DNA from 4 places in the Cellvibrio fibrivorans genome. Region 3 is predicted to be linked to each of the others. Evidence: predicted binding sites of a transcription regulator. Region 3 holds the regulator's gene; each other region holds the start of a gene.
What was found. The regulator LexA, encoded in region 3, represses DNA repair genes until DNA is damaged. The targets are predictions, from matches to a motif close to ACTGTNTNTANANACAGT.
Positions count from the first base shown of each region.

Region 1: a site for LexA is predicted at 4,993-5,010, ahead of ruvC (crossover junction endodeoxyribonuclease RuvC). Genes of this name have one in related genera too.
Region 2: a site for LexA is predicted at 2,830-2,847, ahead of J2X05_RS15590 (YebG family protein). Genes of this name have one in related genera too.
Region 4: a site for LexA is predicted at 3,290-3,307, ahead of dinB (DNA polymerase IV). Genes of this name have one in related genera too.

Region 1 is NZ_JAVDVX010000009.1:30,660-38,399, reverse strand. Features, by position in the region: gene J2X05_RS19565 (DUF4124 domain-containing protein) at 1-335, shown strand, start outside; gene mtgA (monofunctional biosynthetic peptidoglycan transglycosylase) at 343-1,035, shown strand; gene J2X05_RS19555 (FmdB family zinc ribbon protein) at 1,208-1,462, shown strand; gene aspS (aspartate--tRNA ligase) at 1,540-3,345, shown strand; gene J2X05_RS19545 (YebC/PmpR family DNA-binding transcriptional regulator) at 3,430-4,173, shown strand; gene J2X05_RS19540 (helix-turn-helix domain-containing protein) at 4,280-4,897, shown strand; gene ruvC (crossover junction endodeoxyribonuclease RuvC) at 5,012-5,536, shown strand; gene ruvA (Holliday junction branch migration protein RuvA) at 5,572-6,186, shown strand; gene ruvB (Holliday junction branch migration DNA helicase RuvB) at 6,241-7,266, shown strand; gene ybgC (tol-pal system-associated acyl-CoA thioesterase) at 7,274-7,696, shown strand; gene tolQ (protein TolQ) at 7,705-7,740, shown strand, end outside.
Region 2 is NZ_JAVDVX010000006.1:45,909-53,648, forward strand. Features, by position in the region: gene ribF (bifunctional riboflavin kinase/FAD synthetase) at 2-958, opposite strand; gene murJ (murein biosynthesis integral membrane protein MurJ) at 1,081-2,595, opposite strand; gene J2X05_RS15590 (YebG family protein) at 2,870-3,172, shown strand; gene J2X05_RS15595 (transporter substrate-binding domain-containing protein) at 3,557-4,438, shown strand; gene J2X05_RS15600 (ABC transporter ATP-binding protein) at 4,495-5,238, opposite strand; gene J2X05_RS15605 (ABC transporter permease) at 5,228-5,986, opposite strand; gene J2X05_RS15610 (cupredoxin domain-containing protein) at 6,023-6,442, opposite strand; gene J2X05_RS15615 (SCO family protein) at 6,439-7,059, opposite strand; gene J2X05_RS15620 (ABC transporter substrate-binding protein) at 7,071-7,740, opposite strand, start outside.
Region 3 is NZ_JAVDVX010000002.1:355,538-363,277, reverse strand. Features, by position in the region: gene J2X05_RS06395 (hypothetical protein) at 1-148, opposite strand, end outside; gene fliS (flagellar export chaperone FliS) at 162-548, opposite strand; gene J2X05_RS06385 (SDR family oxidoreductase) at 664-1,494, shown strand; gene J2X05_RS06380 (DUF2845 domain-containing protein) at 1,554-1,916, shown strand; gene lexA (transcriptional repressor LexA) at 2,003-2,605, shown strand; gene J2X05_RS06370 (cell division inhibitor SulA) at 2,598-3,008, shown strand; gene J2X05_RS06365 (hypothetical protein) at 3,146-3,412, opposite strand; gene fadA (acetyl-CoA C-acyltransferase FadA) at 3,590-4,768, opposite strand; gene fadB (fatty acid oxidation complex subunit alpha FadB) at 4,781-6,931, opposite strand; gene J2X05_RS06350 (helix-turn-helix domain-containing protein) at 7,054-7,650, opposite strand; gene J2X05_RS06345 (MmcQ/YjbR family DNA-binding protein) at 7,710-7,740, opposite strand, start outside.
Region 4 is NZ_JAVDVX010000007.1:53,414-61,153, forward strand. Features, by position in the region: gene cysK (cysteine synthase A) at 1-647, shown strand, start outside; gene J2X05_RS17455 (P-loop NTPase family protein) at 813-1,499, shown strand; gene J2X05_RS17460 (alpha-N-arabinofuranosidase) at 1,555-3,108, opposite strand; gene dinB (DNA polymerase IV) at 3,332-4,462, shown strand; gene J2X05_RS17470 (DUF998 domain-containing protein) at 4,553-5,152, opposite strand; gene J2X05_RS17475 (aspartyl protease family protein) at 5,341-6,441, opposite strand; gene J2X05_RS17480 (glutathione peroxidase) at 6,479-6,964, opposite strand; gene J2X05_RS17485 (3-keto-disaccharide hydrolase) at 7,060-7,740, opposite strand, start outside.

The DNA.
Region 1 (7,740 bases), on a different contig from region 3:
TGTTTTTACCTGACCAGTTGGCCGCCGATGCTAAACAAGCGGTGAAAAGTGTATCGGATAAGGTTTCTGAGCCTGAGCCAGTTGCCTCCACCAAAGTCTATAAATGGACGGATGCCAATGGTCAGGTGCATTTTGGTGATAAGCCAGTTGCCCGCGATGCTGAAGAAATTGAAGTCGATGTTCGCAATGCTATTTCCGCGCCGGAAGAATCTGCCCCTATTGCCGATCAGCAAGATGTAGCGCCCGCAACTGTTCAGGAATCTGCCCTCGATAAAGCCCGTGCGGCGGCTGAAGCCATGAAACAACGCGTACAGCAACAAGAGCAAATTCAGTGATCCAGCCATGAAAACATTCTGGCGCACTACCGGGCGAATGCTCAAATGGCTACTGCTGCTATTGCTTGCCTACCAACTGTGGCTGTTCGCCCATATTCTGGTGTGGAAATGGGTGAATCCGGATGAAACGAGTTTTATGTCGATCCGGCTGGATGAACTGCGCGAGAAAAACCCGAAAGCAGAGTTGAAGCACCAATGGGTGGACTATGCGCAGATTTCATCCCATTTGAAACGCGCCGTGGTGGCAGCGGAGGACGACCGTTTTATGCAGCACCAAGGGTTTGATTTGCGCGGTATTGAACAGGCCTTAAAAAAGAACCAGCGCAAAGGCAAATCCGTCGCCGGTGGTTCATCCATCACTCAGCAGCTTGCCAAAAACCTGTTTCTGTCGCCCTCCCGCTCCTATATTCGCAAGGCGGAAGAGGCGGTAGTCGCACTGATGATCGAACTGCTCTGGGATAAACGCCGCATATTAGAGGTGTATCTGAATGTAGTGGAGTGGGGCAATGGTGTCTTCGGTGTGGAAGCGGCGGCGCGGCATTACTATCGCGTTCCGGCAGCGCAGATAGGTCCATCAGCAGCAGCGCGCATGGCCGTGATGCTGCCCAATCCGCGTAAATACGAGAACGCAATGCCAGCTTGGGTGGTGCGCCATGCATCGCGAGTGCAAGCGCGTATGCGTCATTCACAGATTCCGTGATTCAAGCAATCACTTTTAGGTGAGTACGACTTTAAATTCTGGTCGGTGTGCCCATATCCTGCAGGCGTGGTTCTCGCGCCATGGCTTTTACGATACAATCGCGACCCTTCTTTTAGGGTGTCCGCATCCTTTTAGATGTTTAGACGTTAATCTGTTAATCCGGGGTAGTTGCATGCCTATTTACGAATACCAATGTGAATCCTGTAACCATGCGCTGGAGGCTTTACAAAAGTTAAGTGACTCTCCTTTGGTGGATTGTCCTGCATGTGGCAAAGCCAGCCTCAAAAAGCAAATTTCAGCAGCGGGTTTCCGCTTGTCGGGCGGCGGCTGGTATGAGACCGATTTTAAGTCGGGCAAGAAAAAGAATCTCGCGGGCGATGCCGGATCGTCCAGCAGCGCGTCAAGTGCTACAACAACGGCCAGTTAAACAAGCTGGCCGGTTGTTAGATAACAATTTACACATACTTTCTTATAAATATTTTCTTAAAACATCAGGAACTTGCTATGCGCAGCCAATACTGTGGCGCTTTAAATGCCTCGTTTATCGATCAAGAAGTGACCCTCTGCGGATGGGTTGATCGTCGTCGCGATCACGGTGGTGTGATCTTTATCGACCTGCGCGACCGCGAAGGTATTGTGCAAGTGGTGTTCGATCCAGATGCAAAAGAGAATTTTGCCTTAGCTGATAAAGTGCGTGGCGAATACGTGCTGCAGCTGACCGGAAAAGTGCGCGCCCGTGCGCCATCAACCGTTAACCCGAATATGTCGACGGGCGAGATCGAAGTTTACGGCACCGCTTTGACCATTTTGAACGAAGCGGAAACTATGCCTTTCCCCTTGGATTCCTATTCCAACGTGGGTGAAGAGACCCGTTTGAAGTATCGCTTCCTCGATTTGCGCCGCACCGAAATGCAGAAAAACCTGCGTTTCCGCAGCAAAGTGACCAGCGTGATCCGCAACTATCTGGACCGCAATGGCTTCCTCGATGTTGAGACTCCAATCCTGACTCGCGCTACTCCGGAGGGCGCGCGCGATTATCTGGTTCCATCGCGTACCCACGACGGTAAATTCTTTGCATTGCCACAGTCTCCGCAATTGTTTAAGCAATTGCTGATGGTGGCTGGTTACGACCGTTACTACCAAATCGCCAAGTGCTTCCGCGACGAAGACTTGCGTGCTGATCGTCAGCCGGAATTTACCCAGATCGACATCGAAACTTCATTCATGTCGCAAGACCAGATCATGCAAATTACCGAAGGTATGTTCCGCGAATTGTTCAAAGATTTGCTCGGTGTTGAGTTTGCTGAAATCAATCACATGCCGTTCTCGGAAGCAATTGCCAAATACGGTTCAGACAAGCCGGACATGCGTATCCCCCTGGAATTGGTTGATATCAAAGACCTGGTAACCGAAGTGGATTTCAAAGTATTCGCTGGCCCGGCTAATGATCCAAAATCTCGCGTTACCGCATTGAAAGTGCCCGGTGGTAATGAGAAGTTGACCCGTAAACAAATCGACGACTACACCAAGTTTGTTGGTATTTACGGTGCGAAAGGTTTGGCGTACATCAAGGTCAACGATAAGTCTGATCTGGAAGAAGGCCTGCAATCACCGATCGTGAAAAACTTGCCAGTGCCAGTACGCGCGGCCATTTTGGATCGCGTTGGTGCAGAAAACGGCGACCTGATTTTCTTCGGCGCAGACAAACACAAAGTCGTAACCGAAGCCTTGGGTGCACTGCGTTGCAAACTGGGCGCAGACCTTGATCTATACACCACGCAATGGGCACCGCTCTGGGTAGTAGATTTCCCGATGTTTGAAGAAGACGACAAGGGCGGCTGGACGTCAATCCACCACCCATTCACTTCACCAAGCTGTACACCGGACGAACTGGTTGCCAGCCCGGGTGATGCATTGTCCCGCGCATACGATCTGGTACTTAACGGTACTGAATTGGGCGGTGGTTCGGTGCGTATCCATTCTTCGACCATGCAGCAAGCCGTATTTAAAATCCTCGGAATTTCACCGGAAGAGCAACGCGAAAAATTCGGCTTTCTGCTCGACGCACTTGCCTACGGCGCTCCGCCACACGGCGGTTTGGCGTTTGGTTTGGATCGTTTGATTATGCTGATGGTGGGCGCAAGCTCAATCCGCGACGTGATCGCTTTCCCGAAAACCCAAAGCGCTGCCTGTGTGATGACTGATGCACCGGGCACTGTAGATGAATTGCAATTGCGCGACCTGCATATTCGTTTGCGCAAGAAAGAAAAAGCTGTTGTTGCAGAAGATACCCCTGAATATGGCATGTAATTTTTGTTGTTCTGGAAAGGGTGGGCAATTGCCCGCCCTTTTTTATTACCCCCACGTTAATAATCTGCAAGTTGGAGCTGTGCAATGGCCGGACATTCCAAATGGGCAAACATGAAACACCGCAAGGCGCGTCAGGACGCCAAGCGCACAAAAATCTTCACCAAAATTATTCGTGAGCTAACTGTTGCCGCTAAAGGTGGCCCCAATCCTGCCGACAATCCACGATTGCGCGCTGCAGTTGAAAAAGCCTACCTTAACAACCTCAAAAAAGACGTAGTCGAACGCGCTATCGCCCGCGGTGCTGGCACCAATGAATCCGATGCCTACGAAGAGCTCACCTACGAAGGTTACGGCGTAAACGGTGTCGCCTTTATCGTTGAATGTATGACCGACAACCGCAATCGCACTGCGGGCGATGTACGCCATGCATTTGATAAGAAGGGCGGTAACCTCGGTACCAGCGGCTCAGTTTCTTATTTGTTTGCACGTAAAGGCCAAATCAGTTTTGAGCCAGGTATTAATGAAGATGCATTAATGGAAGCGGCGCTTGAAGCCGGTGCCGACGATGTTGTTATCAATGACGATGGCTCTGCTGATGTAATGACAGCTTTCGAGGATTTCTTCCGCGTAAAAGATGCACTCGCCAGCGCTGGATTGAATCCCGTCTCGGCCGAAATCACCCAGATCCCCTCGCTCACGGTTAATCTTGATAAGGACGCTGCTGAAAAAATCCTTGCCTTGATCGACGCGCTCGAAGATTTGGATGATGTGCAAAACGTTTACACTAACGCAGATATCTCAGAAGAAATTATGGAGCAGTTGGGTTAATTAAGATCTCACTATGGGTAAACGCCGCTGTGTCGTATTGCTGTCGTATACAAAACGCCAGATATAGCGAAATCTGACGGCTTTTAATCTTAGCGAGGTGGGTGCCATGGATATGAAAATCAATAAAGAAATATTGCGCCGCGAGCGCGAGCTGCGTGCCTGGACGCAAAGCCATTTGGCGGAGGTTGCGGATTTAAGTATGCGCACTGTGCAGCGGATTGAACGCACGGGGGATGCATCAATGGAATCGGCTGGTGCACTGGCGGCGGCATTGAATATTGATCTTGCGGTATTAATGGCGGCACCGATTGCGAGCGAGGAAACAACTCCTGCCAAGTCGCGCCCTTATAAATTATGGGGCGCGATTGGTGTAATTGGCGCAGTATTGGTTGCTGCAGGTTGGTGGTCGAGCGCTGCGGCTGAGCAGGTGATGGTGAGCTTATCCATTGAAGCATCTGGCCGTGTCTATTCAGACATGATGTTGTTGAATGAGATAGGCAAGGAAAGCGAAATGAAATTGGATGAACAGTTTCGGATGTTGTTCACTACCAATCGCCAAGGCGAACATTTGCTGGTCAATGCGAAAATTTATAATTTTGTTGGTGGTGAGTATCAGTTGATTTCATCGCCGGGAATGTTAGTTGAGGATCAGAAGTCGGCTTCGATGCATGTCACTTTTCCAGATGGGCAGAGGGTAAATTTACGATTGGTGGCAGATTTTTGATAGCCGGTCTAAGACCGGCTTCTAGCGTGTCCGCTTTTCCACAGTAAATCCCACTTGCGTCACCCCAATTCACGTGCAACACTGCCGCCAATACAACTGTATATAGATACAACTATGGCGCTTATTCTCGGCATCGATCCAGGCTCTCGCAAAACCGGCTTTGGCATTATCAATGTCATTGGCAGTAAGCAGGAGTACATCACCAGCGGTGTTATTCGTATGAAGGATGCGGACGAGTTGCCTGCACGCCTCAAAGTCATTTTTGATTCCCTGACCCAAATCATTGAACAGTATTGCCCACAAGAAATGGCGATCGAACAAGTATTTATGGCCAAAAATGCGTCCTCCGCGTTGAAACTGGGGCAGGCGCGGGGAGCGGCGATTGTGGCGGCGACAGCGCAGAATGTGCCGGTATCGGAATATGAAGCGCGCAAGGTGAAACAATCCGTTGTTGGTAACGGTGCTGCAGATAAACTGCAGGTGCAGCATATGGTGAAAACCCTGCTGCGTTTGCCGGCTGCACCGCAAGAGGATGCGGCCGATGCATTGGCAGTTGCACTGTGCCACGCCAATACGCGTGATCATTTAATTCGTATGGCGGCAGGCTCCAGTAGTTTTCGGCGCGGCCGCATTGTTTAAGATAGATTCGACTGGAACGAGCGAAGAGATTCATTATGATTGGACGTTTGCGTGGCATTTTGCTGGAAAAGCAGCCGCCTTATTTGCTGTTAGATGTTCAGGGCGTGGGTTATGAGTTGCAAGCACCCATGACCACTTTTTATCGTCTGCCGTCACTTGGCCATGAAGTGGTGTTGCATACGCATTTGTCGATTACAGAAAACTTGCATCAACTATTTGGTTTTTCAGAGCAGCGCGACCGCTCGTTATTTCGCACTTTAATTAAGGTAAATGGCGTAGGCCCCAAGTTGGCGATTGCGATTTTGTCGGGCATGGAAGCGGATGATATCGCCCGTTGTGTGCGCGATGACAACATAACTGCCTTGACCAAAGTCCCCGGTATCGGCAAAAAAACCGCTGAACGTTTAGTAATTGAATTGCGCGACCGTTTGAAAAATTGGGATATGCCGCAGAGTGATTTACTGGCGCACAGCGAAATCCAAAGTATCGCTAGCGACAATGATGTCTTTGCAGAGGCAGAGAGCGCCTTGATTGCGCTGGGCTACAAACCGGTAGATGCCGCGAAAATGATTTCGCTTGCCGCTAAACAAAAGCCCGATGCCAAGAGCGAAGAGTTAATCCGTATGGCGTTGCGCTCTATCGCTGGATAATCAACGTGCGACATAGGTATTGTCGCTGGATAATTTTCAACCTGGTTAATAACGATGATTGAAACAGATCGCCTGATTGCCCCTGTTGCCAAAGAGCGCGAAGACCATCTTGATCGCACGGTGCGCCCCAAATCGCTCGCCGATTATGTTGGACAACCCGCCGTGTGTGAACAGATGGAAATTTTTATCGGCGCGGCAAAAAAACGCGGTGAGGCGCTGGATCACACGCTGGTATTTGGGCCGCCCGGATTGGGAAAGACCACACTTGCCAATATTATTGCCAACGAAATGAATGTTTCGCTCAAAAGCACGTCGGGCCCGGTATTGGAAAAGGCCGGAGACTTGGCGGCGCTGCTCACCAATCTCGAGCCGGGTGATGTGTTGTTTATCGATGAGATTCACCGCTTGAGCCCGGTAGTGGAAGAAATTCTGTATCCGGCGATGGAAGATTTCCAATTGGATATCATGATCGGCGAAGGCCCTGCAGCGCGTTCGATTAAATTGGATTTACCGCAATTTACGTTAGTCGGAGCAACGACACGCGCGGGCTTGCTGACATCACCTTTGCGCGATCGTTTTGGTATTGTTCAGCGTCTGGAGTTTTATAATGTCGCCGATCTCACCCATATAGTCGCGCGTTCATCGGCGCTCTTGGGGGTGAAGATGGATATAGAGGGCGCAGCTGAAGTCGCCAAGCGCTCGCGCGGCACACCGCGTATCGCCAACCGTTTATTGCGCCGTGTGCGCGATTACGCCGAGATGAAAGGCGATGGTACTGTGAGCGCACAAATGGCTGATAGCGCACTCAATATGCTCAATGTAGACGAACGCGGCTTTGATCATATGGATCGCCGTTTGTTAACTGCAATGATGAATAATTTTGATGGTGGTCCTGTCGGTGTGGAAAGTTTGGCGGCAGCCATTAGCGAGGATCGTGGAACTATTGAGGATGTCATAGAGCCATACCTCATACAGCAAGGCTTTATGGCACGCACGCCGCGCGGTCGAATTTTAACCAATAATGCCTATTTGTATTTCGGTATGCCGATCCCAAAACGGTTACAGGATTCTGCGGATTAAATCAGTTATGCATGTATTTAGTATCCCGTTAAGGGTTTACATCGAAGACACGGATGCTGGTGGCATCGTCTATTACGTCAATTATCTGAAGTACATGGAGCGCAGCCGTACAGAATTTTTGCGCAGTTTGGGCTATCATAAGCCCGCAATTTTGGATGGAGGCATGTTGCTGGTTGTACATTCAGCACAAATTAACTACCGCCGCTCCGCCCGTCTTGATGACCAATTGCAAGTAACTGCACAAATTGAAAAGTTGGCGCGCACCAATGTTGAATTTAAGCAGCAGGTGCTGCGCGGTAGTGAGCTATTGTGCGAAGGGCTAATCCGTATCGCCTGCGTTGATGCCACTTCCATGAAGCCCAGTGCAATTCCCACTGATATGCATCGTCAACTTGATCAATTTTTCCACAGTCAAACCGAAAAGAGTTAATTAATACTATGCCAGAAACCAAGCAAAGCCTGTCGATACTGCAC
Region 2 (7,740 bases), on a different contig from region 3:
ATCAGCTGAGCCAATTGCCCCTGAAGAAATCCTGCCCTTGTGCAATATCCATTTGCAATTGTGCTTGCAGCTCATCCAATGAGTTGAATTTTTTTTCATCGCGTAATTTCGCATGAAAAATCACATCGATCATCGCGCCGTACACTTTGCGCGAGAAATTAAACAGGTGAACTTCCAGCAGTGGTTTCTTATCGCCAGTGACGGTAGGGCGCACACCAACGTTAGCGACACCCTGATGCACACTGCCATCGGCAAATTTCACCGTGACTGTGAATACACCGTGCAATGGTGAACGATAGCGGCGCAGATGCACATTGGCGGTGGGCACACCGAGTTTGCGCCCGAGCTGCTGGCCGTAGGCTATTCGCCCACTGATGCTGTAAGGCTTACCCAGCAGAGTTTCGGCATGGGCAAAATCACCCACTTCTAATAGCTGGCGGATGCGGGTACTGCTTACACGCTCACCGTTAATCTCCAGTGTGCAGGTGTCTGTCACACCAAAACCGCGCTCACTGCCGACTTTTTGCAGCAGGGCAAAATCGCCGCGACGATCGCAGCCGAAACGGAAATCATCGCCAACAACCAAATGCTTAATCGCCAAGCCATCAAGCAATACAGTTTCGATAAAGGCTTCGGCGGTCAGGTTGCGCAGCGCATCGTTAAACTGCACGCACAGCACCCGCGCTACGCCTGCTGCCAGCAGGGCCTGCACTTTTTCACGCAGGCGCATCAGGCGCGCGGGCGCTTTGTCACCAGAAAAAAATTCGTGGGGCTGGGGCTCAAACACAATCACCACGGCCGGTAATTGATGCTGCTGCGCCACTGCAATCAACTGGCGCAAGATAGCTTGATGACCGAGATGCACGCCGTCGAACGAGCCTATGGTAGCCACGCAGCCGCGATGCCAGGGGCGCAGGTTATGTAACCCGCGAATAAACGCATGTGCCGCTGGATTCACGCTAACTACTGCCCTCTACCAAAGTGCTTGAAAAAATGCCCGAAAAACAAGCCGGGCAGTATACAGGAGCGGCAGCGCCTGAGCCTACCCCGAGGGTAAATCAGTACGGGCAGATCACTTACTTAGTGATGGGCTTTGAAATCGCGCAGGCGCACGCCAACCGCGAAAAGCGCCGCCAGATAAACCGCAAACCCCACCACACAGACCACTGTCAGGCGCAGGACTCGCTCCAGAACACCCCAGTCAGACCAGAGGTTCCAAAAAAAGAGAAAAGCGAGCAATACCGCAACCATCGCCAAATTCGCCGCACCGTAGCGCAACCACAATTTCGGCCAGTTACTCGCAGGGTTGTAAACCTCACTTTTGCGCAAGCCCCGATAGAGCAAATACGCATTTACATAAGCTGCCATCGCCGTGGTAAACGCGAGCCCGACATGCCCTAAGCCCCAAAGCATCACCAGCGGAATGACCACAATTGGCTTCATCACAATATTGGCGATGATAGCGATAATGCCGATACGCACTGGCGATTTCATATCCTGCCGCGCGAAATAACCTGGCACTAAAACCTTAATGAGCATAAAAGCAAACAGACCAAGCGCGTAGGCCTTTAGGCTGTATGACGACATCAGGATATCGCTTGACTCCATCTCGCCATGATAGAAAAGCGTGAAGAGAATTGGCTCGGCCAGAATAATCAGCGCGAGCGTTGCAGGTAGTGCGATCAGCACCACAAAACGAATCGCCCAGTCGAGCATATGACTGAATTTTTCGCCCGACTGCGTGGCGCTGAGGCGTGATAGGCCCGGCATAATCACCGTGGCAATCGCCACACCGAAGACCCCTAGCGGCAACTCCACTAAGCGATCTGACAAGAACAACCAGCTTGCGGCGCCGTCACTCAACATGGTGGCAATCATCGAATCCAACAGCAGATTCAACTGGCTTACAGACACACCAAAAAGTGCAGGCGCCATCAGCACCAAAATACGCTTTACACCGGGGTGCGACCAATCGATCCGGGGCGATGGTAACAGATGGATCTGGCGCAAAAACGGCAGCTGGAACAACAGCGAAAAAATACCCGCCGCGACTATACTCCACGCCAATGCATAAGCGGGATTAGGGAAAAAGTCCGCCACCAGCAGCGCCGCCGCAATCATAAATATATTCAGGAAAATCGGCGTAACTGCGGGAATGGCAAAACGGTCGTAACTATTCAAGATTGCACCGGCAAGCCCGGTCAACGAAATCAGCATTAAATAGGGAAAGGTGATGCGAATAAGATCCGTCAACAGGGAAAATTTCTCCGGCTCATCGGCGTAGCCATAACCAAAGATATAGGCAAAACCGACCGCGCCGACCACACCAATCACCGTGACTAACAACAGGATTGACCCAAGGCAACCGGCCACTTTATCGACCAACTCCTTCACTGCCGCATGGGTTCCTTTTTCGCGACATTCCGACAGCACTGGAATAAACGCCTGCGAGAAGGCTCCCTCGGCAAACAAGCGGCGGAAAAAATTGGGGATTTTTTGGGCTATGACAAACGCATCCATCGCTCCACCTGCACCTAGCACCCCTACCAAAACGATATCGCGGATCAAACCCAGCACCCGCGAGACCATCGTCATAGAGCCGGTGAGCAAGCTGGAGCGCAGCAGGCTTTTGCTTTTGGGCTTGGCACCTTTTTCAGGAGCGGGGTTTTCAGGGGATGGACTGGGCAACTCGGAATCAGACACGGGCAAATCCTGCGCGGGCAAAAGAGCGGGCATTATCCAATGTCTCAAGCTCGGGAGATAGCCACCTAGCAGCGGCTCCCATCAGAAAACGCAAAAAGAAAGTTGACATTAATCGCACCGCAGAATACTGTACATAAAAACAGTAACAACTTTGAGGATTTACACAATGGCAGTAATCGCCGTTTGGCTATGTGATCGGGATGGCAGTATGTTTGAAGATAAAAAAGTCGCAGAAGAGCACGATAAATACCTGGAACTTGCCGCCAACATCACTCAATTGATTGAAGAAAATATTCCCGGTATCGATGAGAAGTACAGCGAAGCCATAGGTATTTTGCTGGCCCAGCGGCGAGAGCTGCTAGCCAAAGCCTGTAAAGGCAAGCCGGATGAATTATTACAGCCTTTCACTTACGAGAAGCCTGTAACCCTGAACAGTAAAACTGCCACAGCCACGGATAAGGATGACTAGGTAGCGGCAGTTGCTGTAGGTACCGGTGCGCCCACACTCACCGGTGCAGCCAATGGTTGCCCACACAGCCCTTGGCAGACAAACAACTGAATCACCACTTCAGTGGTTTGTACGTGTTTAGGTGTGCCTCCCGAATGATTGGATAACTACTCCCCAGCAGTTGTTTGATGATTGGGCTGCACATCTGCTTCCAATCACTTATCCCTGCCCAGCTGTCAGCCACGGCTGATGCAGGCGATAAGCTGCTTTCACCACCGCACCTTTTCCCTATGGAACCTCAACGGGTGCGGTGGTTTTTTATCGTCCTTTGATATTAAAAGCACCATGCAATTGCGCTAAATTCAACTAGAGTAAAGAAATTGTATACTAGTCGAGTGATTACCAATGTTCCGAATTTACACAACAGCTCGCACTCTGCGTTCAGCTTTCTGGCTGATCATTTTCTTATTCTGCCTGTCACTGGAAATCGCTGCAAAACCATTGCGCGTAGTTGAAGGCAGCAACAGCATAGAAAACTATGCGAGAGGGCTTTTGACGCTAGCGCTCAGTAAACTGCCGGAAAAATATGAAATAGAACAAACCATAGCGAGCAACAGCGAAGAACGCATGGTAAGCATGCTGATGGACAACCAGTTAGATGTTGTCTGGTATGCCACCACCAATGACCTGGAAGAGCGTCTGCAACCTATCCGCATTTGTATCTATCGCGGCCTGTTAGGCTACCGCGTGCTGATGATTAAAAAAGGTACCCAACATAAATTTGATGCCATTCAAACTGTGGAGGATTTGAAACGAGTATCACTTGGTCAAGGCCGCTTTTGGGCAGACACCAATGTGTTAACAGCCAATAACCTCAATGTTGTCAAAGTATTGAAGTATGAAGGGCTGTTTTACATGCTCGATGGCGACCGCTTTGATGCCTTCCCGCGCGGCGCACATGAACCCTGGTCGGAAATGCAGCGCTACCCGAAACTGGCGCTGGATGTTGAGCAAAACTTGCTCATCGCTTACACCAATCCTTTTTATTTTTTTGTGAATAAATCCAACACCAAACTGGCGGCAGATATTGAACGAGGGTTACGCATTGCCATGGAAGACGGCAGCTTTAATGAATACTTTCTCAATGACCCCACCGTAAAAGATGTGATGGCCAAAGCCAATCTGAAAAAACGCACACTCATTAAACTGGATAATCCGGGGCTGCCGAAAAAAACGCCAGTGGATGATGCATCACTCTGGTTTGATCCCTACTCCTTCACCGAGTGATGCAACATTGAAATAGAGCACCCGAAAAAACAAATCCGGCAAATGCCGGCTTTTTATTAACAGTCAATCCCGAGTTCGCGCAAAATATCATCACGCAATTGCTGCAAAGCGGGGTCTGATAATTTGCGCGGGTGCGCAAAGGGCACATCAAAAATAGTCTGGATAGTGGCCGGGCGATTGGATAGCACCACCACCCGGTTCGCTAGATGCACTGCCTCTTCCACGTCGTGGGTAATCAAAATAACTGTGTGGCGCTCCTCCTCCAAAATACGCAACAACTCGGTGCGGATGCGCAAACTCATCAACGCATCAAGCGCCGAGAAAGGCTCATCCATATAAAGAATTTCCGGTTTGACGGCGAGCGCCCGCGCGATTTCTGCGCGCTTCAACATACCGCCCGATAATTCACGCGGGTAATGTTGCTCAAATCCTTTCAAACCCACCAAATCAGCATAGTGATCGGCAACCGCCGCCTTATCGATGTGTTCATCATTTAAACCAAACATTAAATTTTGTTGCACAGTTAACCAAGGGAACACTGAGCCGTGCTGGGAAATTAAAATACCATTCGCATTCGGGCCTTTTCGCTCTACACCATCAACCGCAATACTGCCCTCATCCGGCTGCAAAAAACCGGCAATCATTTTCATCAGCGTGGATTTGCCGCACCCGGATGGGCCGACAATTGCCACAAATTCACCATCGCCAATCGTGAGGTTAATACCATCAATTACGGCTTTTGATTCACTGCCGGATGAAAAACTTTTTTTGATATTTTTAATAACAATCTTATCGGTCATAGCGCCACCTTACTGATTTATGCCCTTCCATTAGTCGCATCAAGCCGTCCAATAAAAGTCCGATGACGCCAATAATAATCATGCCCGCAATCACCAAATCGTAGCGATTACCCGCATTACGCGAATCCATAATCATGTAGCCGAGGCCGGAGCGCAGTGCAATCATTTCCGCTGCAACCACCACTAACCATGCCACACCGAGCGAGATGCGCATGCCCACAATTAAATCTGGCAATACCGCTGGAATAACGACTTGGCGATAGAGCTTATAGCGCGATACTCCAAAATTTTCCGCCGCATTTAAATAGCGCGGTTCGATGGTATGTACACCGGCAGCTGTCTGCACGATGAGCGGAAATACGGCGGCGATAAAAATCAAAAATATCGGCGATGCGTTGCCCACACCAAACCAGAGAATCGCCAGCGGAATCCATGCGATTGGCGAAATGGGGCGCATAATTTGAAACACCGGGTTTAAAGTTGCGTAAGCACCATCTACACGTCCCATCCACAACCCTAAAGGAATTGCCGTTAATACCGCCAGTAAGAAGCCAGCACCAACACGCATTAATGACGAGCTGATGTGCTCCCATAAAGTGCCGTCTTCAATTAATTCCAGCGCACCAGTTACCACCTGCAAGGGCGTAGGAAAAATCACACTGCCAGTTTTGATAACCACAATCCACCAGACCGCAATTAGCGTGGTGATCAACGCAAGCGGTGGTAATATTTTTTTGAGTTTTATCACAGAAACTACCTTTTATTATTTCAATTTTTACAACAACTAACGGAACAAATTTTTAACCCGCCATTGCAAACGATACCAACCGGGTGTCGGCTCCGGATCAACCACCACGCGCATTTGCCCACTCGCATGGGCAGTGCACGCAAAATCATATTCAGAGGCCAATTCAAATGGCAACTTAAAACTTTGCCCCGGCATAATCAGCGTGGGCCCAAACATTTGCGGCACATCATCCAGATTGCGCAACACCAACAGATCGCGCACTCCCAGCGCCAAATAAATTTGGTCAGGCAAAATGCTCACGGAATTACCTGACATACGCTGCTCCCAGGTACCCTTGGGAATTTCGAAGACTTCTTCACGGGAATCAATTCGCAGGGGAAAAAACGCGAGCAACAAAGCCGCGATAATAGCAACGCCAAATACAATCAATAACGAACGGGCAACACCTACTCTCATAGGGCAGCCTGTTGCGTTTTTTCTTGCAGCAATATGTTGATGTCGTGGGTTATGTCGGCGGCACTTTTTCCAAACGGCACCAGCGCGCGCAACAAACCATCGCGATCAATTAAATAAATATAAGAGGAATGATGCACCTCATAGGTGCCGCCATTTTTGTGCACTTCTTTTTTTGCGATTATGCCGTAGGACTGACGCAAGGACGCCAACTCATCCGCAGAGCCTGTCACACCAATAAAACGCGGATTAAAATTCGCCAGATATTCGCGCAGGCGCGCCGGAGTGTCGCGCTCGGGATCAACGGTCATATAAACCACTTGTACCTGATCGACCATGGCGCCGAGATTTTTATAGGTTTGCGCAAGGTTCGCGAGTGTCATGGGGCAGACATTAGGGCAATGGCTAAAACCAAAACCCAACACCACAATTTTGCCGCGCTGCTCGCTCAATGTGAATTGCGTATCGAGGGAGCTGGCGAGGGAAAAATCCGGAGCCATACGCGGAGGGTCAAACACACCGGATTTTAATTCCTTATTTTCTGTTGCAACATTTTCTGCCGCAACATTGCTGATAAGGCTTATGCAAAACGCAAACACCAGAATCAATCGAATCATCATCAATCCCGACACTAAACAGTAATAGCAACAGGTTTGGCGTTGTTGACGAAGGTTTCGTCCACATAGTTTTCAAACGCAACCGGTTTAGTCAGTGTACCCGCAGCGATAGACAGCTCCATCAACTCATTGAACTCCTCTTTGATCATGCGCATATCGCCATAGGTCACCCGGTCTTCAGGGTTTTCCATCACAAAACGAATAATGTTGGGATCTTGATTGAAGAATTGGCGACCAGCAGCAATTTGAACTGCTTTCTCACGATTCACCATACCCTGATCCAACCAGGCACCTGCGGCCATCACATGGTTAACCAGATCTTGCACAACTTCCGGTTGCGTCTGAATCAGTTCTTCGCGCACGGTCAGTACGCAGCAAATATAATTGCGCCACTCATCACGCGTCATGCGTAACGGGCGTGCATAACCGGCTTTTTGCGCTGCGGCACCGAAGGGTTCACCCGTGCAATAGGCATCCACTGCATTGGCGTAGAGTGCGGCGGGCATATCGGGCGGAGGCATTTCAACAATTTCAATATCGGTGTGGGTCATGCCCTCTTGTGCGAGCATTTTGCGCAGGAACAAAAAATCCACCGCGAAACGGCTGGGGATTGCGATGCGCTTGCCTTTCAGTTGGCTGAAACTTTTATAGTCAGAGTCCGTGCGGACCATAATCACCGCGCCG
Region 3 (7,740 bases):
TCAACACCACGCAGATGCGATCCAGATGTCGCACTCTATCCCAATCCTCAACTTGTAGCGCTTTGGTTAATTCCTGCTGTAGGTTGCGCATCGCCGTAATACCAGCCTGACCACAATAGTCAGGCGCAGACACCAACTGAATCGCCATAACAAACTCCTCATTACACTTGACTGCCAATCGCATCCCAAGCGGTTTTTATCTCACCCAGCAAACGACCACATTCATCAAGGTACTCAACGTTGTTTTCGTAATTTGCCTGACTCAAGCGACGAATAATGTAGTCATATAGGCCATCGAGGTTGGCAGCTAAAGCTCCACCCTCTTTGTCATTCAGACTTCCTTGCAATCCTCCGACAATGGCTACCGCTTTACCAATCAGCTCGCCCTTGCGTGCAACCTGATTTTGCGCCATAGCACCTTTAGCTTGAGCAATACGTTCAAGTGCACCTTCAAATAACATTTGAATCAATCGGTGCGGTGATGCAGTTTCAATACTGGAATGTACTTTAACACTGGAATAATTTTGCACGGCAGAGTAGGAATTCATAAATCACCACAGAGTGTTTGAATTTTGTTTTGCTATTATCGGAGCTAACAGAACAATTCCCGACCCTTAAGCTAACGGCAAAATACCTAAAACCTTTAACCAGAAACTGACAATAATGCAAAAAACTATTCTTATAACCGGCGCATCAACCGGCATAGGCTTTTACGTTGCACATGAACTAAAGAAAGCCGGCTATCGTGTTATCGCCTCCTGCCGATCGATAGCAGATGTGGCGCGTTTGCAGCAAGAAGGACTGGAGTGCGTGCAACTTGACCTGGCGAATTCAACATCAATCCAGATAGGGTTTGCACAGGCAATGGAACTTACCGGGAACGAGCTTTACGGCTTATTTAACAATGGCGCTTATGGCCAGCCGGGAGCAATAGAAGATTTACCAATTAACGCGCTGCGCCAGCAATTCAATACAAATTTTTTTGGTTGGTGCGAACTGACTAATTTAGCCCTGCCTATTATGCTTAAACAGGGCTATGGACGAATTATTCAAAACTCTTCTGTACTGGGTATTGCAGCCATGCCTTTGCGCGGGGCCTACAACGCCAGCAAGTATGCTATTGAAGGAATTAGCGATACGCTGCGACTTGAGCTTGAGGGCACCGGCATCTACGTCAGCCTGATCGAACCCGGCCCGATTGAAAGCCAATTCAGAAAAAATGCTTTGGCAGCACTGCGAGACCATATCGATATTGAGAAGAGCCGTCATCTCGCAACCTACCGCAACGCAATCGCAAGGCTTGAAAAGACTGAAACAACAACACCTTTTACATTAGGCCCTGACGCTGTATATCAACGCGTCATTCACGCACTGGAGTCCAAGCAGCCGCAGGCACGTTATTACGTCACCGTCCCCACCTATCTGGTGGGTTTTATGAAACGCATTTTACCAGCGTGCTGGCTAGATAAATTATTGCGCAAACTCAGTAGTTAATTCATTTCTCATTCAGTTGTGACGGCTAGAGTTGATGAGACCACATGCAGGAGAAAATCATGAAGAAATACGTTACCGCACTATTGTACACAGCCATTTGCGCAAGCTTTTCCAATATGAGCGTTGCTGAATCCCTGCGCTGCAACACCAAACTTGCGCAAGTGGGAGATACCAAAGCGGAAGTGATTGATAAGTGTGGCGATCCGGTAATGACCGACAATTTCTGCCAACCCGTAGCAGCAACCACCCAACCACAGGGAATACAAAATGGTAACAACAACGTACAAAACAATATCGCTATCGCCACATGCGAGAACATAGACATCTGGACTTACAACCCCGGTAAGGGCAAGTTTATGACGCACTTGTATTTTGCACGGGGCCAATTACAGAGCATACGCTACGGCAACAGGGTGAAATAAGCAGCAGATTGAAAAACTATTGCACAACCTGAATTACTGTATATAATCACAACCACTGTACAAATAAACAGATTCAGGAGTGCGCCATGTCTGACTTAACACCCCGCCAGGAACAGGTACTACAGCTCATCCGCCAATATGCGGAAGAAACAGGTTATCCGCCCACGCGTGCGGAAATCGCCCGGATTCTCGGCTTTAAGTCAGCTAATGCCGCCGAAGAACACATCAAAGCCCTTGCCCGAAAAGGTGCTATCGAAATCATCCCCGGTGCTTCACGTGGGATAAAACTACCTGAACTGCAATCCGGCATCCCTATTATTGGCCGCGTTGCAGCAGGTAACCCGATACTTGCGCAAGAACACATCGAAGACTACTGCAACATTCCACAGAGCTTTTTTTCACCCACCGCAGATTTTTTCCTGCGTGTTCACGGCATGAGCATGAAAGATGCCGGTATTCTTGATGGCGATCTACTGGCTGTTCATAAAACCGATCAAGCGCGCAACGGGCAGATTGTTGTTGCACGTATCGGCGAAGAAGTGACGGTCAAACGGTTCAAACGGATAGGTAATAACGCACAGGTTGAATTGTGGCCAGAAAACCCAGAGTTCGAGGTCATCCTGGTAGATATGCGCGATCAGGAGTTTAGTATTGAAGGCCTTAGTGTAGGAGTGATTCGTCGTGACTAATATCGCCCGTGTAATACCCGCAACCACTACAACTCGCCAACAACCTGCCAGTGGTGTTACCGAACTGGTATTGACTAGTGATTCGCCTGAGCAAGTTGCGCTGCTGTTACCCATGATTGCATTTCTTAGCAACGCTTGCAGCGACCGCTGGATTACCTGGATAGCACCGCACAATATCAGCCGTGAGCTGCTGCAATCCTACGGTGTTAATACACGTTATATTCGTGTGATTCACTGCCAGAATCCGCAAACACTATTGTGGATCACTTGGGAAGCACTCTCTGCAGGCAATAGCCATACGGTGATATCAAGCCCGGGGAAATTGACAGATAAAGAACTTACACAGCTTGAATTGGCTGCTAAAACCGGCGGGTGTCAGGGATTACTGTTGCGAGTTCGTTAAATTTGCTGAGATTATTTAAATAATCAAATTTTTAAGGTAGGACAGATTACTTTGAAGTATTGAAGTAATGCAGGGAGGCAAGACCTCAATAATTGAACAAATAAAAAATTAAACAGACAAAACCATTCACCCATCGGTTAGTGCAACATCAGTTTTTCGGTATCACTTAGCTCTTCTACCAAATCATCCAGCATAGCTTCCGCCTGTTGATCAGCAATATCCCCCGCAGCCTCCATTCCCGCCTCAATCATGGCTTTGGCGACCATGAATTTTTCCTCGCCTAAAAAAGCCAGGGATTCTTCCGAAAAACGAATGGTTACCAAGGGTTCATTGCTCTCATCGTCAGCTCGCGCCAAAGCAACATCACCATTCAGCAATTCAATAATTTCGTAAAAAGACGACATAACTACCTCTGCGGCCTCAGCGCGAAACGGGCGCGCATTCTAGCACCCAATTATCTCAAAACCTATTCAAGAGATTTTTAGCTGCAAAGGCCTTTAATAGCTTCCTAAACCCAACAAAAAAACAAAAGGCCAACACAACGCTGGCCTTTTTCGCCCTAGACACGGTCGTGTTGCAGATTAGTTCAAACGCTCCAACACTGTCGTAATCCCCTGCCCCAGACCTATACACATGGTTGAAACGCCCAGATTCAAATCCCGATCCTGCATCACTGTCAGTAGTGAACCGGTAATGCGCGTACCTGAGCAGCCAAAAGGATGACCAAGGGCGATAGCACCACCGTGCAAATTTACTTTATCGTTCATCACGTCCAGCAATTTTAAATCTTTCAATACCGGCAAGGCCTGGGCTGCAAATGCTTCATTAAGCTCAACAGCGTCTATATCGTCGATGGTTAGATTGGCAGCTTTCAGCGCTTTCTCTGTTGAAGGCACGGGTCCATAACCCATGATGGATGGATCGACACCCGCAAGCCCCAGTGAAACCACTTTAGCGATAGGTTTTAATCCCAAGGATTTTGCACGCTCAGCCGACATCACCAGCATTACCGATGCTCCATCACTTAACTGTGAAGAAGTACCCGCTGTCACTTGACCATTTTTAGGATCAAATACCGGCGGCAATTTGGCCAAGGCCTCAACTGTAGTTTCCGGGCGGATAGTTTCATCCTGATCAACCGAGATTAAAAATCCATCGCTGTTATGCCCGTCGACCGCAATAATTTCGCGAGCGAATTTACCCGTCTCACGCGCTTTGGCTGCGAGCTGATGCGAACGCGCGCCGAACTCGTCCATTTGCTGGCGATTGATGCCATGCAAGAGCGCAAGATATTCAGCAGTCATTCCCATATTGCCTGCCGCTTTAGCGACGGATAAGCCCAGCAAGGGGTTGATGCTGACCGATTCATACATCGGCAAATGCCCCATATGTTCAACACCGCCAATCAAATACACATCACCCTGCCCGGCGCGAATATTCACCGTTGCAGTATGCAAAGCCGACATCGAAGAACCACAGAGGCGGTTAATCGTTTGCGCAGGAATTGTGTGCGGCAAGCCGGCCAATAATAAAATATTACGCGCTACGTTAAATGCCTGCTCTTCGCGCTGCATTACGCAACCCCAAAGTAAGTCATCAATGGTGTTTGGATCAAGTTTTGGATTGCGTGCAAGCAAGCCTTTAATAATTGCAGCAGAAATATCATCTGCACGCATATGGCGGAAGCAACCATTTTTGGAGCGCCCCATGGCGCTGCGGGCGTAATCAACAATAACGGCATCGCGTGGTTGTAAGCTCATTAGAATAACTCCTTAGCCGTAAAATTTTTGGTTGCTAGCCGCTTTGGCTTTGAGACTATCAGGCGCTTGGTAAAGTGCACCCAGAGCGGTAAATTTTGCAGCCATATCACAAAAGGTTTGCGCACCAATAAAATCAATCCAGCGGAAAACGCCACCACGGAAAGGTGGGAAACCTGTGCCATAAACCAACGCCATATCGGCTTCAGCGGCCGTCTCCACTATGCCCTCGTCAAGGCAGCGGGTTAGTTCGGTAGCCATGGGAATCATCATGCGTGCGATGATATCCTCGTCGCTTATTTCAATTGCACCCTGGATAGTAGGCTTGAGAATATCAGCCACTTCAGCGGCCGCCACTTTCGCAGGTTTACCTTTTTTATCCAGCTCGTAATTATAAAAACCTTTTTCATTTTTCTGACCGAGACGGCCCGCTGCAAAAAGCGCATCAGTGCAGGAAGTAAAATCGCGCTGCATACGATCAGGAAAACCATTAGCCATAACTTTTTCGGCGTGCACTGCGGTATCAATACCAACCACATCGAGCAAATAGGCCGGCCCCATCGGCCAACCCCAGGTTTCCATCAGTTTATCGATGCGCTGGAAATCCACTCCATCGCGCAGCAACATCGCAAAACCTGCCAAATACGGAAACAGTACGCGATTTACTAAAAAGCCGGGGCAATCTTTTACCACGATTGGTTTTTTACCCATGGCATTAGCATAGGCTACGGTGCGGGCGACAGCGTTGTCCGATGTCTTTTCGCCACGAATCACTTCTACTAACGGCATCATATGTACCGGGTTAAAAAAGTGCATGCCGCAGAAATTTTCCGGGCGCGCCAAACCTTCGGCAAGATAAGTGATAGAGATGGTAGATGTATTTGATGCGAGCACAGTATCGCTGCTGACTTTTGTTTCAACTTCAGCCAGTACGGCTTTTTTTACTTTAGGGTTTTCAACAACGGCTTCGACCACAATATCAACGTGCTCAAAACCATCGTACGTCAACGCCGGTTCAATGCGGTTCAACACATTACCCATTTCAGTCGCGGTTAATTTTTTGCGTTCGACTCGTTTACTCAATAATTTATTCGCTTCTGCAAGACCAAGATCAATCCCCTGCTGGGCAATGTCTTTCATTTTAATCGGCACACCTTTTAGTGCCGATTGATAAGCGATGCCACCACCCATAATCCCAGCCCCCAGAACAGCTGCGCGCGCGATTTTTTTATCGGCCTTTTTCTCCCAACCTTTGGCTTTTTTACCAAGAATTTGCTCATTGATAAAAATGCCCACCAGCGATTGTGCGACGGGGGTTTGTGCCATTTTTGCAAAATTCTCAGCCTCGGCCTGCATTGCTTCATCGCGACCTTTGTCAGCGGCTTTTTGCATCGCTTTAATAGCAGAAACCGGAGCTGGATAATTGCGCCCTGATTGCCCTCCCACAAACGCTTTTGAAGTTTCAAAAGCCATCATGGATTCAATAAAATTTAATTTAAGCGGCGATTTTTTTTGCGCGCGACGCGCCTGATAATCAAACTTGCCACTGATACACTGCTGCAAACAATTCAGCGCAGCGTCATGTAATTTTGCCGGTTCAACAACGGCATCAACCACCCGCGCAGTCAATGCAGCCTCGGCGTCATTCTCTTTACCAGCAGCAATCCACTCAACCGCAGTATCGAGGCCTGCCACTCGCGGCAGGCGCACTGTGCCGCCCCAGCCTGGGATAATCCCCAACTTGGTTTCAGGCAAACCCACTTTGGCAGCAGTGCTGGCAATACGGTAATCACACGCCAAACAAAACTCCAAACCACCGCCCAATGCAAAACCGTTAATCGCCACAACGGTAGGAAATGGCAGATCTTCAAGGCGGCAAAAGTTGCGATTATTGGTTGCCAAGTGGCCAGTGATTTGTTCGGGGCCAGAAGCGAATACTGCACCGAACTCCATAATATCGGCGCCCACGATAAAGACATCTTTGGCGCTCTTGATCAGCAACCCCCGAATATCATTTGCTTTTTCAAGTAGGTCGAGTACTTGCTGGAGTTCAGAAACGACGAGCAAACTGAATTTGTTCACCGATTCACCTTGCAAATCAAAGGTCAGTTCAGCGATGCCATCGGGCAACAGGGAAACCTTTAGGGCTTTTCCTTGAAACATAATAAATCTCTCTTTCTAGTAAGGAACGAGGAGGGAAAATCTGGCTTTGAGTGTAGCAGGCTGGCGTGGACTTGCCTTATAGGAGTGCAGGCTGCTGGGTTATAACGCACAAAAAATTGCGTGAATTACCCCTTATGCACAAAAAGCGAACAGCGGAACAGGCTCGCATCATGCCCGGAAAGGTTAATCAAGCGGAAGAGCTGGTTGGCTGGAATATAAAAGCTCTCGCCTTGCTTCAACAATTGATTACCACCCAGCAATGTCAGTTGTAAACTGCCGTCAAGTACCACACCACAAGAATCTATTGCGGGTGCACTAAACGCAGTGGACTGCCCGGCTGATAAATACTCAGTACGTACATCCAATTGTTGGTGATTGTAATTTAGGGTGCGAATATCCAACCCCCCAGTAGATGGGGCACAAATATCGCCAGAGAGTTTGAAACTAAAAAAATCAGCCAGACTTATGGGAAATGCAGCCAAAATACGCGAAAGGGATTGAACGCTAGGACTAACCTGCCCCTGCTCAATCATTGATATGCTGCTATTAGTAACGCCAGCGTGCTTTGCTAGCTCGCGCTGAGAGTAGCCTATAGCATCGCGAATCAATTTTAGCCGGATTGCCACATCCAAAACTGAACTACAGGGATTGGTATCAGCCGAGTCACCGGGAAGTATCGTAATATTGAGGGAAGAGTCCATACCAGTTGCGTCATTCGACATGCTTGGTACCTGAGCAAAGAGAAGCACTGGACACGTTTGCCCAGTGCTACTAGCGGAATTTACTTTTTGGAGGCGAGCAACTGATCTCGC
Region 4 (7,740 bases), on a different contig from region 3:
TTCTCACCATGCCGGAATCCATGTCGGTCGAGCGCCGCAAAAACATTAAGGCCCTGGGCGCTGAATTGGTGCTTACCCCGAAAGAGCTAGGCATGGGCGGCTGCATCGCCAAAGCCAATGAAATACTGGCCGAAAATGACAACAGCTGGATGCCGCAGCAATTCAACAACCCTGCAAATGTGGAAGTTCACCGCAACACCACTGCGCAGGAAATTCTTAACGATTTCCCGGAAGGAATTGATTACATGATCACCGGCGTAGGCACTGGCGGTCATATCACCGGTTGTAGTGAAGTGTTGAAAGAAAAATTCCCGCACTTAAAAACCTTTGCCGTAGAGCCGGAAAAATCCCCCGTCATCAGCGGCGGCCAGAAAGGCTTGCACCGCATCCAGGGAATCGGTGCCGGTTTTATCCCGCAAGTATTAAATAAAGAAGCCCTCGACGGCACCATCCTCGTGAGCGAAACCGACGCGTTTGAAATGGCTCGCCAATGCGCGTTGAAAGAAGGGATTTTTATCGGCATATCCTCCGGCGCAACCCTCGCTGCAGTCGCGCAGAAACAAGCCGAGATGAAACCCGGCAGCCGCGTAATTATTTTCAGTTACGATACCGGTGAGCGTTATTTATCGATTGAGGATTTGTTTTAAGTAATAAATCAAAAAAGCAGTATCAAGAGGGCGCAACACATTGCGCCCTATTTTTTATCAGCCCACAAAAACCAGCCCTCTTTTAGGGCGCATAAAAAATGTCACATCGCATGTGTTACAGTCCCACCACAAGATCCCTCTACAGCTCCCAACAAGGAAACAGCAATGAGTAATGTGCATTTTATCGGTGGCGAAAAAGGCGGGGTTGGCAAATCTATGACCGCGCGGTTATTGGCGCAGTATTTGATCGACGCAGAAAAACCTTTTATCGGCTTGGACTCCGATCAATCTCACGGGACTTTTTCACGCTTTTACAGCGAGTTTGCATCGCCCTTAATTGTTGACGATTACGATAGCCTCGATCAGCTGATTATTCTCGCGCAGGAAAATCCCGGCAGCGATTTGATTGTTGATTTAGCAGCACAAACCTCCACCCGCTTGGGCAAGTGGATTGACGAGAGCGATGCGCTCGCACTGCTGCAGGAGTTGGGCAGCCAAGTCTTTTTATGGCATGTGATGGATGACGGTGCAGATTCCGTGAATTTATTAAATGGGCTGCTCAATCGTTACCCGCAGGATTTTATCAAGATTGTGGTAGTCAATAACTTAGGCCGCGGAGAGTGTTTTGAACACTTTGAGCAATCAACTACTTACCAAAAAGCAAAAGACCGCAATGCGATTTTTATAACACTGGCAAAACTACAACCGCAACTCGCGGCGCGTATTGATTTTGCCAACACCAGCTTTTGGGCGGCAGCGAACAATACGGATGTAATGAACATTATCGAACGCTCGCGTGTGCGAGTGTGGCTAAAAAATAATTATGCGCAGTTTGATAAATTGTCCCAGTAAAAAATACCAAAAAAAATGGGCGCACATTGCGCCCATTTTTTTGTCTCGGTAAAACTTATTCTACTGCAACAACTACCACTGCTTTAGCTGGAATCTCCAACGCCAGTTTTCCATTTTTGGCTTTCGCTGAGTAAGCTGCTGGCTTAATCGTCTCTGGCGCTGCGAAGGTATTGTGTGCATCCATTGCTGCTGCAGTTAACACCTGGCCGCTCACACCATTCACTGTTATACCCGCCAAATTAATATCAACGGTTTCCGCCTTGTTGGGGTTGGCGTTAACCAAAGCGATATACACTTTGCCATCTTTCGCACGCGCTGCTGTTGCACTCACTGCAGGGATTGAAGCACTGCCCAGCGTGTATTGCGGTACATTTTTCAGCTCCAGCGGCAAAGATGTAGCCCCCTGGAATGGAATGTACATTTTGAATACATGATAAGTCGGAGTCAGAACCATTTTTTCCTTGTCCGTCAAAATCATTGCCTGCAATACGTTCACCATCTGCGCGATGATACTCATGTGCACACGGTCAGCGTGTTTGTGGAAAATATTGAAATTCAAGCCAGCGACAATCGCATCGCGCAAACTGTTTTGTTGATAGAGGAAACCTGGATCATCATCACCAGTTACGTCGTACCACGTGCCCCACTCATCCACATAGAAACCGACTTTTTTCTCAGGATCATTTTTATCCATCACTTTTTTATTGTTGACAATAAACTGATCCATTTTCAGTGTGTTGACCATGGTGGACATCCACTCGGCCTCAGGGAATTTAAGTGCGGCGCCTTTTACTGTCCAATCGCCTTTCGGCAGTGTGTAATAGTGGAAACTCACTGCATCCATTCGCAACGCCCAATTCGGTTTTACATTGGCAGTGAGATGATCTGCCCAACTGGTGTCGTCAGTGTGGCCGCCGCTGGCAATCAAAATCGGTGTGTTGTCTTTCGGCGTTTTGAGGAAGCTGGCGTATTGCTTGTAGAGATGAGTGTAGAACTCGGGGGTCATATTGCCGCCGCAGCCCCATGCCTCATTACCGATCGCAAAATAATGCACACGAAAAGGTTTATCGCGGCCATTTTTGCGGCGCAGTTCAGCCAGGGTCGATTTGCTATCCGAGGTCATGTACTCCAGCCACTCTGCCATTTCCTGCGGAGTACCAGTTCCAAGATTACCGTTGACGTAAGCTTCAGCGCCGAGCATTTCCACCAGATCAAAGAACTCATGGGTACCTACGGCGTTATCTTCTATCACCCCCCCCCAGTTGGTGTTCACTCGTGCAGGGCGCTTATCGCGCGGGCCAATACCCTCGCGCCAGTGATATTCATCGGCAAAACAACCGCCCGGCCAACGCACCAGCGGTACCTGCAAATCTTTCAGCGCACCCACTACGTCGTTGCGCCAGCCTTTGGTATTGGGGATTTTGGATTTGGGGCCAACCCAAATACCTTCGTATATTCCGCGCCCCAAGTGCTCGGCAAATTGGCCATAGATGTTTTTGTTGATGACCGGACCGGGCTTGGTGGTATCGACACTGACCTGAGTGTCAGCCAAGGCGGTAAAACTGAGGCTCAGGCCAAGTGCGGCGATGAGCGGCTTGATAGCTCGCATGGATGTCTCCTATTTGTTGTTATGGTGTAGTAATTACGCTGTACAACAGAAAGAATAGCCCTTGTCAGATCATATTGTCATACAAGTTAACCTAATTTTACCCATAGACACCTCCTCTTACTGCCAAGCCATGTCAGCGGAATCCGTGATCTTTGCTTCAACCAGCTGCCACTCACCAAATACTGTGTTTAAATACAGCATCTTTACAAAAACATTATTCCCCATGCGCAAAATTATTCATTGTGATGCAGATTGTTTCTTCGCAGCGGTCGAAATGCGCGATGATCCCAGCCTTGTCCATCGCCCGATTGCAGTGGGCGGCAGCAGTGATCGGCGCGGCGTAATCTCTACCTGCAACTATGAAGCGCGCCGCTATGGCGTACATTCGGCCATGCCCTCTAGGACCGCAAAACGCCTGTGCCCGGATTTATTAATCCTGCCCACGCGCATGGATGCCTATCGCGAAGCTTCGGCAAAAATGCGCGATATTTTTTACGAATACACCGAGTTAGTTGAGCCACTCTCGCTCGATGAAGCATTTTTGGATGTGAGCGATACTAAAACTCACCGCGGTAGCGCCACCCTAATCGCACAAGAAATTCGCCAACGTATTAAAGATGAAATCGGTATCACAGTCTCCGCCGGTATCGCCCCCAATAAATTTCTCGCCAAGGTCGCCAGCGACTGGAATAAACCCAACGGGCAATTTGTTATCCCACCGGAGAAAGTTCCGGCATTTGTTGCGCAACTACCCGTCAAAAAAATTTATGGCGTCGGCAAAGCCATGGCTGCAAAACTGGCGGAATCCAATATCTTTACTTGCGGCGACCTGCACAAATTTTCAATCTTTGAGTTATCGCAGCGCTACGGCCAAATGGGTTCACGCCTCTATAAACTGAGCCGTGGAATTGATGAGCGCGAATTAACGGTAGACAGACGCCGAAAATCTCTCAGTGTGGAAAATACCTTCTCACAGGATCTTCCCAGATTGGAAAACTGCCTGCACGAATTACCACCACTAAGCCAACAACTGGCGATACGCTTGCGCCGTGTCGATGATGACTACAAAGTGGTAAAACTCTTTGTAAAACTTAAATTTTCAGATTTCAGTATCACAACCATCGAGCGTAGTGCCAGTGCGGTGTCTTTAATGGAATTGCAAAGTTTGTGTGCAGAAGCTTATGAGCGGAAAAATTTACCAGTGCGGTTGATCGGTGTAGGCGTGAGGTTTATTGATTTGCGGGAGAGTAATGCGTTTTTTCAGCTGGAACTATTTAACAACACCAATCAGTATCTTACAGAAAAGCCATTTTATGGATTGAGCGATGAATTAAGAAAACAAAACATTGTTTAGTGAAGATTTAGGCGAGTCTGCAGCCAGTGAATTCCTCGCTCAATCCGTTATCCTCTCATAATCATTAACAATAAAAAAAAGCAATCCAAATTAATTCTTCATCAACATCAAACTCAAAACCACTACCCAAACCGCCAACACACCATAATTAATGCGTTGATATAAACCCAAGTTGATATTGGTTTTGATCGCACGCAACATTAACACCAGAGCAACAACTGATATTACCGCACTAACTGCGGAATACAGCGAAAACCACGCAGGCAAATTGTGTATTTTAATCGTCCACAGCAAGCAGGTGGCCAGCAAAGAAAAATACACCACCAAACCCGCAAGGTTATGTATTACCTGCCCCTTTGATGGTTTGGGAACACCCAAATCTTCATCACAAGGAAACAAGCCCGTTACCCAATGTGAAACGCCCTGCACCATCATCAAAATACCGGTTAAAAATAAAAGGTTATTAGTGGATTCAATATTCAGTAGCATCGCACCAAACAATACAAACCAAAACCCAATAGGAAAATTATTGATCCATGGGTGAATTTTGGTAGTGGCGCGGTTGCGTGCGCCCAACTCACTCATCACTTGTTGGCGATGGTTATAACCGGGATATAAACGCGCGACTATAATTACGCCCACTAGCATCCACAGTGGTGCAACAATTCCAGCTAAAACTAATAATTCCATAACATATTTTTTCCAATTTATTAATTCTCTCTCAGAGGAAATTCCATCTCAATTATATCGTCAATACTCAATTTCGATTCGTCGCTTTCTTCACCCTCAATCAGCAAAAGCCTTATTGTCGCCATTGTTGAACTATTGGTGTCAGACATTTTACCGCTCCAAAAACTGATCTATGCACAGTGTAATCACTACCGCTTCTTCAACCGCAATACCGCTTTATTCTGATCAATCACAAAATCAAACCGGCCGAGAATATCAATGCCCAGCAGGCCATCGAATTGATCGCCATTATCCATCGGTAGGCGGGCGAGCATGTGTTTGTTGAAGGTAATGCTTTCGATGGTGAGGGTATCGACTACAAATAAATAACTTTCAACCGTGCCGCTTGCGGTGTTGAGTTGGATGGGTTTGGGAGATTTTACAAATGAGTAATGGCGATTGATAAAACTGGCAGTCAGGCCGCTGATAGATGCACCCGTATCCAGCAATAATTTTACTTGCTCACCCTCTACTGTTATTGGCACTAAAAATTGGCCGCCGAAACGAATCAATGGTACTGTAATTTCGGCGGGCCCATCGTCTTGCGCAGTTGAGCCTTCATCCAGTTTTGTCAATATACCTTCAGCGCGCGCCTGGGTTTCGGGTTGGTTGGCAGCCATGAGAGCATGGTATTGAGCTTGCTCTTTATCTTCGATTTTTAAATGCATTTTGGCGAGCTGCAAATGCAACTCGCCATTGTCAGGCGTGAGTTTGATCAGGTCATTGATCTGCGCCATTAACCATTCGTAGCTCTCTCCAAAAATAGAGGGATTCTCAGTGAGGCGAATTAAATATTTCGCCAAATACGCGAGCGCACTTTCAATTTTTTGCGCATCCACTTCGGTATTGATATAGCGGAACCAAATGCCGACTGCTTCTTTATGCTGCCCCTGCTGCTCGTACACACGCGCCAACAACCACAGCGCCTCGGTATTTTGCGGCTCCAACTCGAGTAATTGATTCAGCAGGCGCGCAGCATCGCCGTAAGCGCCATTAGCAATTAACTGATTGGCGCGTTCGAGTGGCGACTGGGGTTTCGTCGGTAAAAACTGAGTTGTTGATGCAGATGAAGTGGGACTGAGATCGTGCGGAGGGCTTGGTTCTGGCTTTTCAAAAAAATCAGGTTCATCAATATTAGCCGCAACAATCGGCTGCGCATTTTTATCATTTTTGGCATGACGATATTCGCTGGCGTAAAAACCCAGTGCAAATGCCAGCGTGGCGACAAAAACAATTTTTTTGTTATTCATCGTTAATTTTTTGTAGTAGTCAGGATAGTTGTACTTATTAGGGCTGTTGTAGCTGCTTACGGATAAAATCCGCCATATTTTCCGGTTTGGTAATAGTTGCAAAACGTTTGATGGGTTTGCCGTCGCGACCGATTAAAAATTTAGTGAAATTCCATTTAATCGATTTACCTAACCAACCGGGTAATTCACTGGTTAACCATTTGAAGAGCGGGTGCGCATTGTTGCCGTTGACATCCACTTTGGCGAACATGGGGAAACTCACACCGTAATTAATCTGGCAGGTATGGGCAATTTGATCAGCGTCGCCAGGTTCCTGTCCACCAAATTGGTTGCAAGGAAAACCGAGAATCTCCAAACCCTGAGCGCTAAATTCCTTATAGAGCGCCTCAAGTCCAGCATATTGCGGGGTAAACCCGCATTGGCTGGCGGTATTCACCACCAGCACCAACTTGCCTGCGTAGTCAGACAGGTTGATGGGCGTTCCGTTCAGGGATTCAGCTGTGAAATTGTAGAAAGGGCTCATGGTTCACCTGCGAGTATTATTGGCGAAAGTGCATCAGCCCAGACTGCATGGAGCGCAGGATTAAATCAACCCTCGCGCTCCATTGACGTGAAGGATTAATATTCCGCCGCAGGCTTATCGAGCGTTTTGATCTGGATATTGCGGAAGAAAGTCTCAGCGCCTTCCGATTGGATTTGCAGTTTGCCGCGTGTGAGCGGAACAAATTTTCCATCGACTTCGTGGCGTGAATTAAAGCCGCGAAACACTTCATGGCCGTTTACTTTATGGATCAGGGTTTTGCCATCGGTAATCACTTCCATGGTGTCCCACTCACCGCTCGGCTTTTCATAGTTGCCCAGTTTTAATACGCGCGCGGCTATATCTTTGCGCAGCGGCAATTTGGGGTCGTAGCGATAAAATTTCCAATCGCCGAGATTGGTATCGCCCGCATGCACATCAATGATCACACCGTCGAGACTGTGGTAGTCACCGCTATCACCTTCCTGGATCTGGAATTCGTGGCTGCGCATCCAGTGGGTGCTCTGTGCACCTTGTGGGCCGACGGCAAAATAGAGAAGGCCGTTGTCACGTGCAACATCCAGGCGTGGATGCCATTTTTGTTTGCCCCATTTCACTTCAAATTTCAGATGGAAGTTTTCAAACTCTTCAAGGCTGGTCAAACCGCCCCACTCTTCCCCCGATACCCGCAGCAGGCCATCAACCACCGAGAATACTTTCTTCGGATCATTATTAACACCGCGCGGCTTGTGCTTGGAAACCAGATTGTATTCATTGGT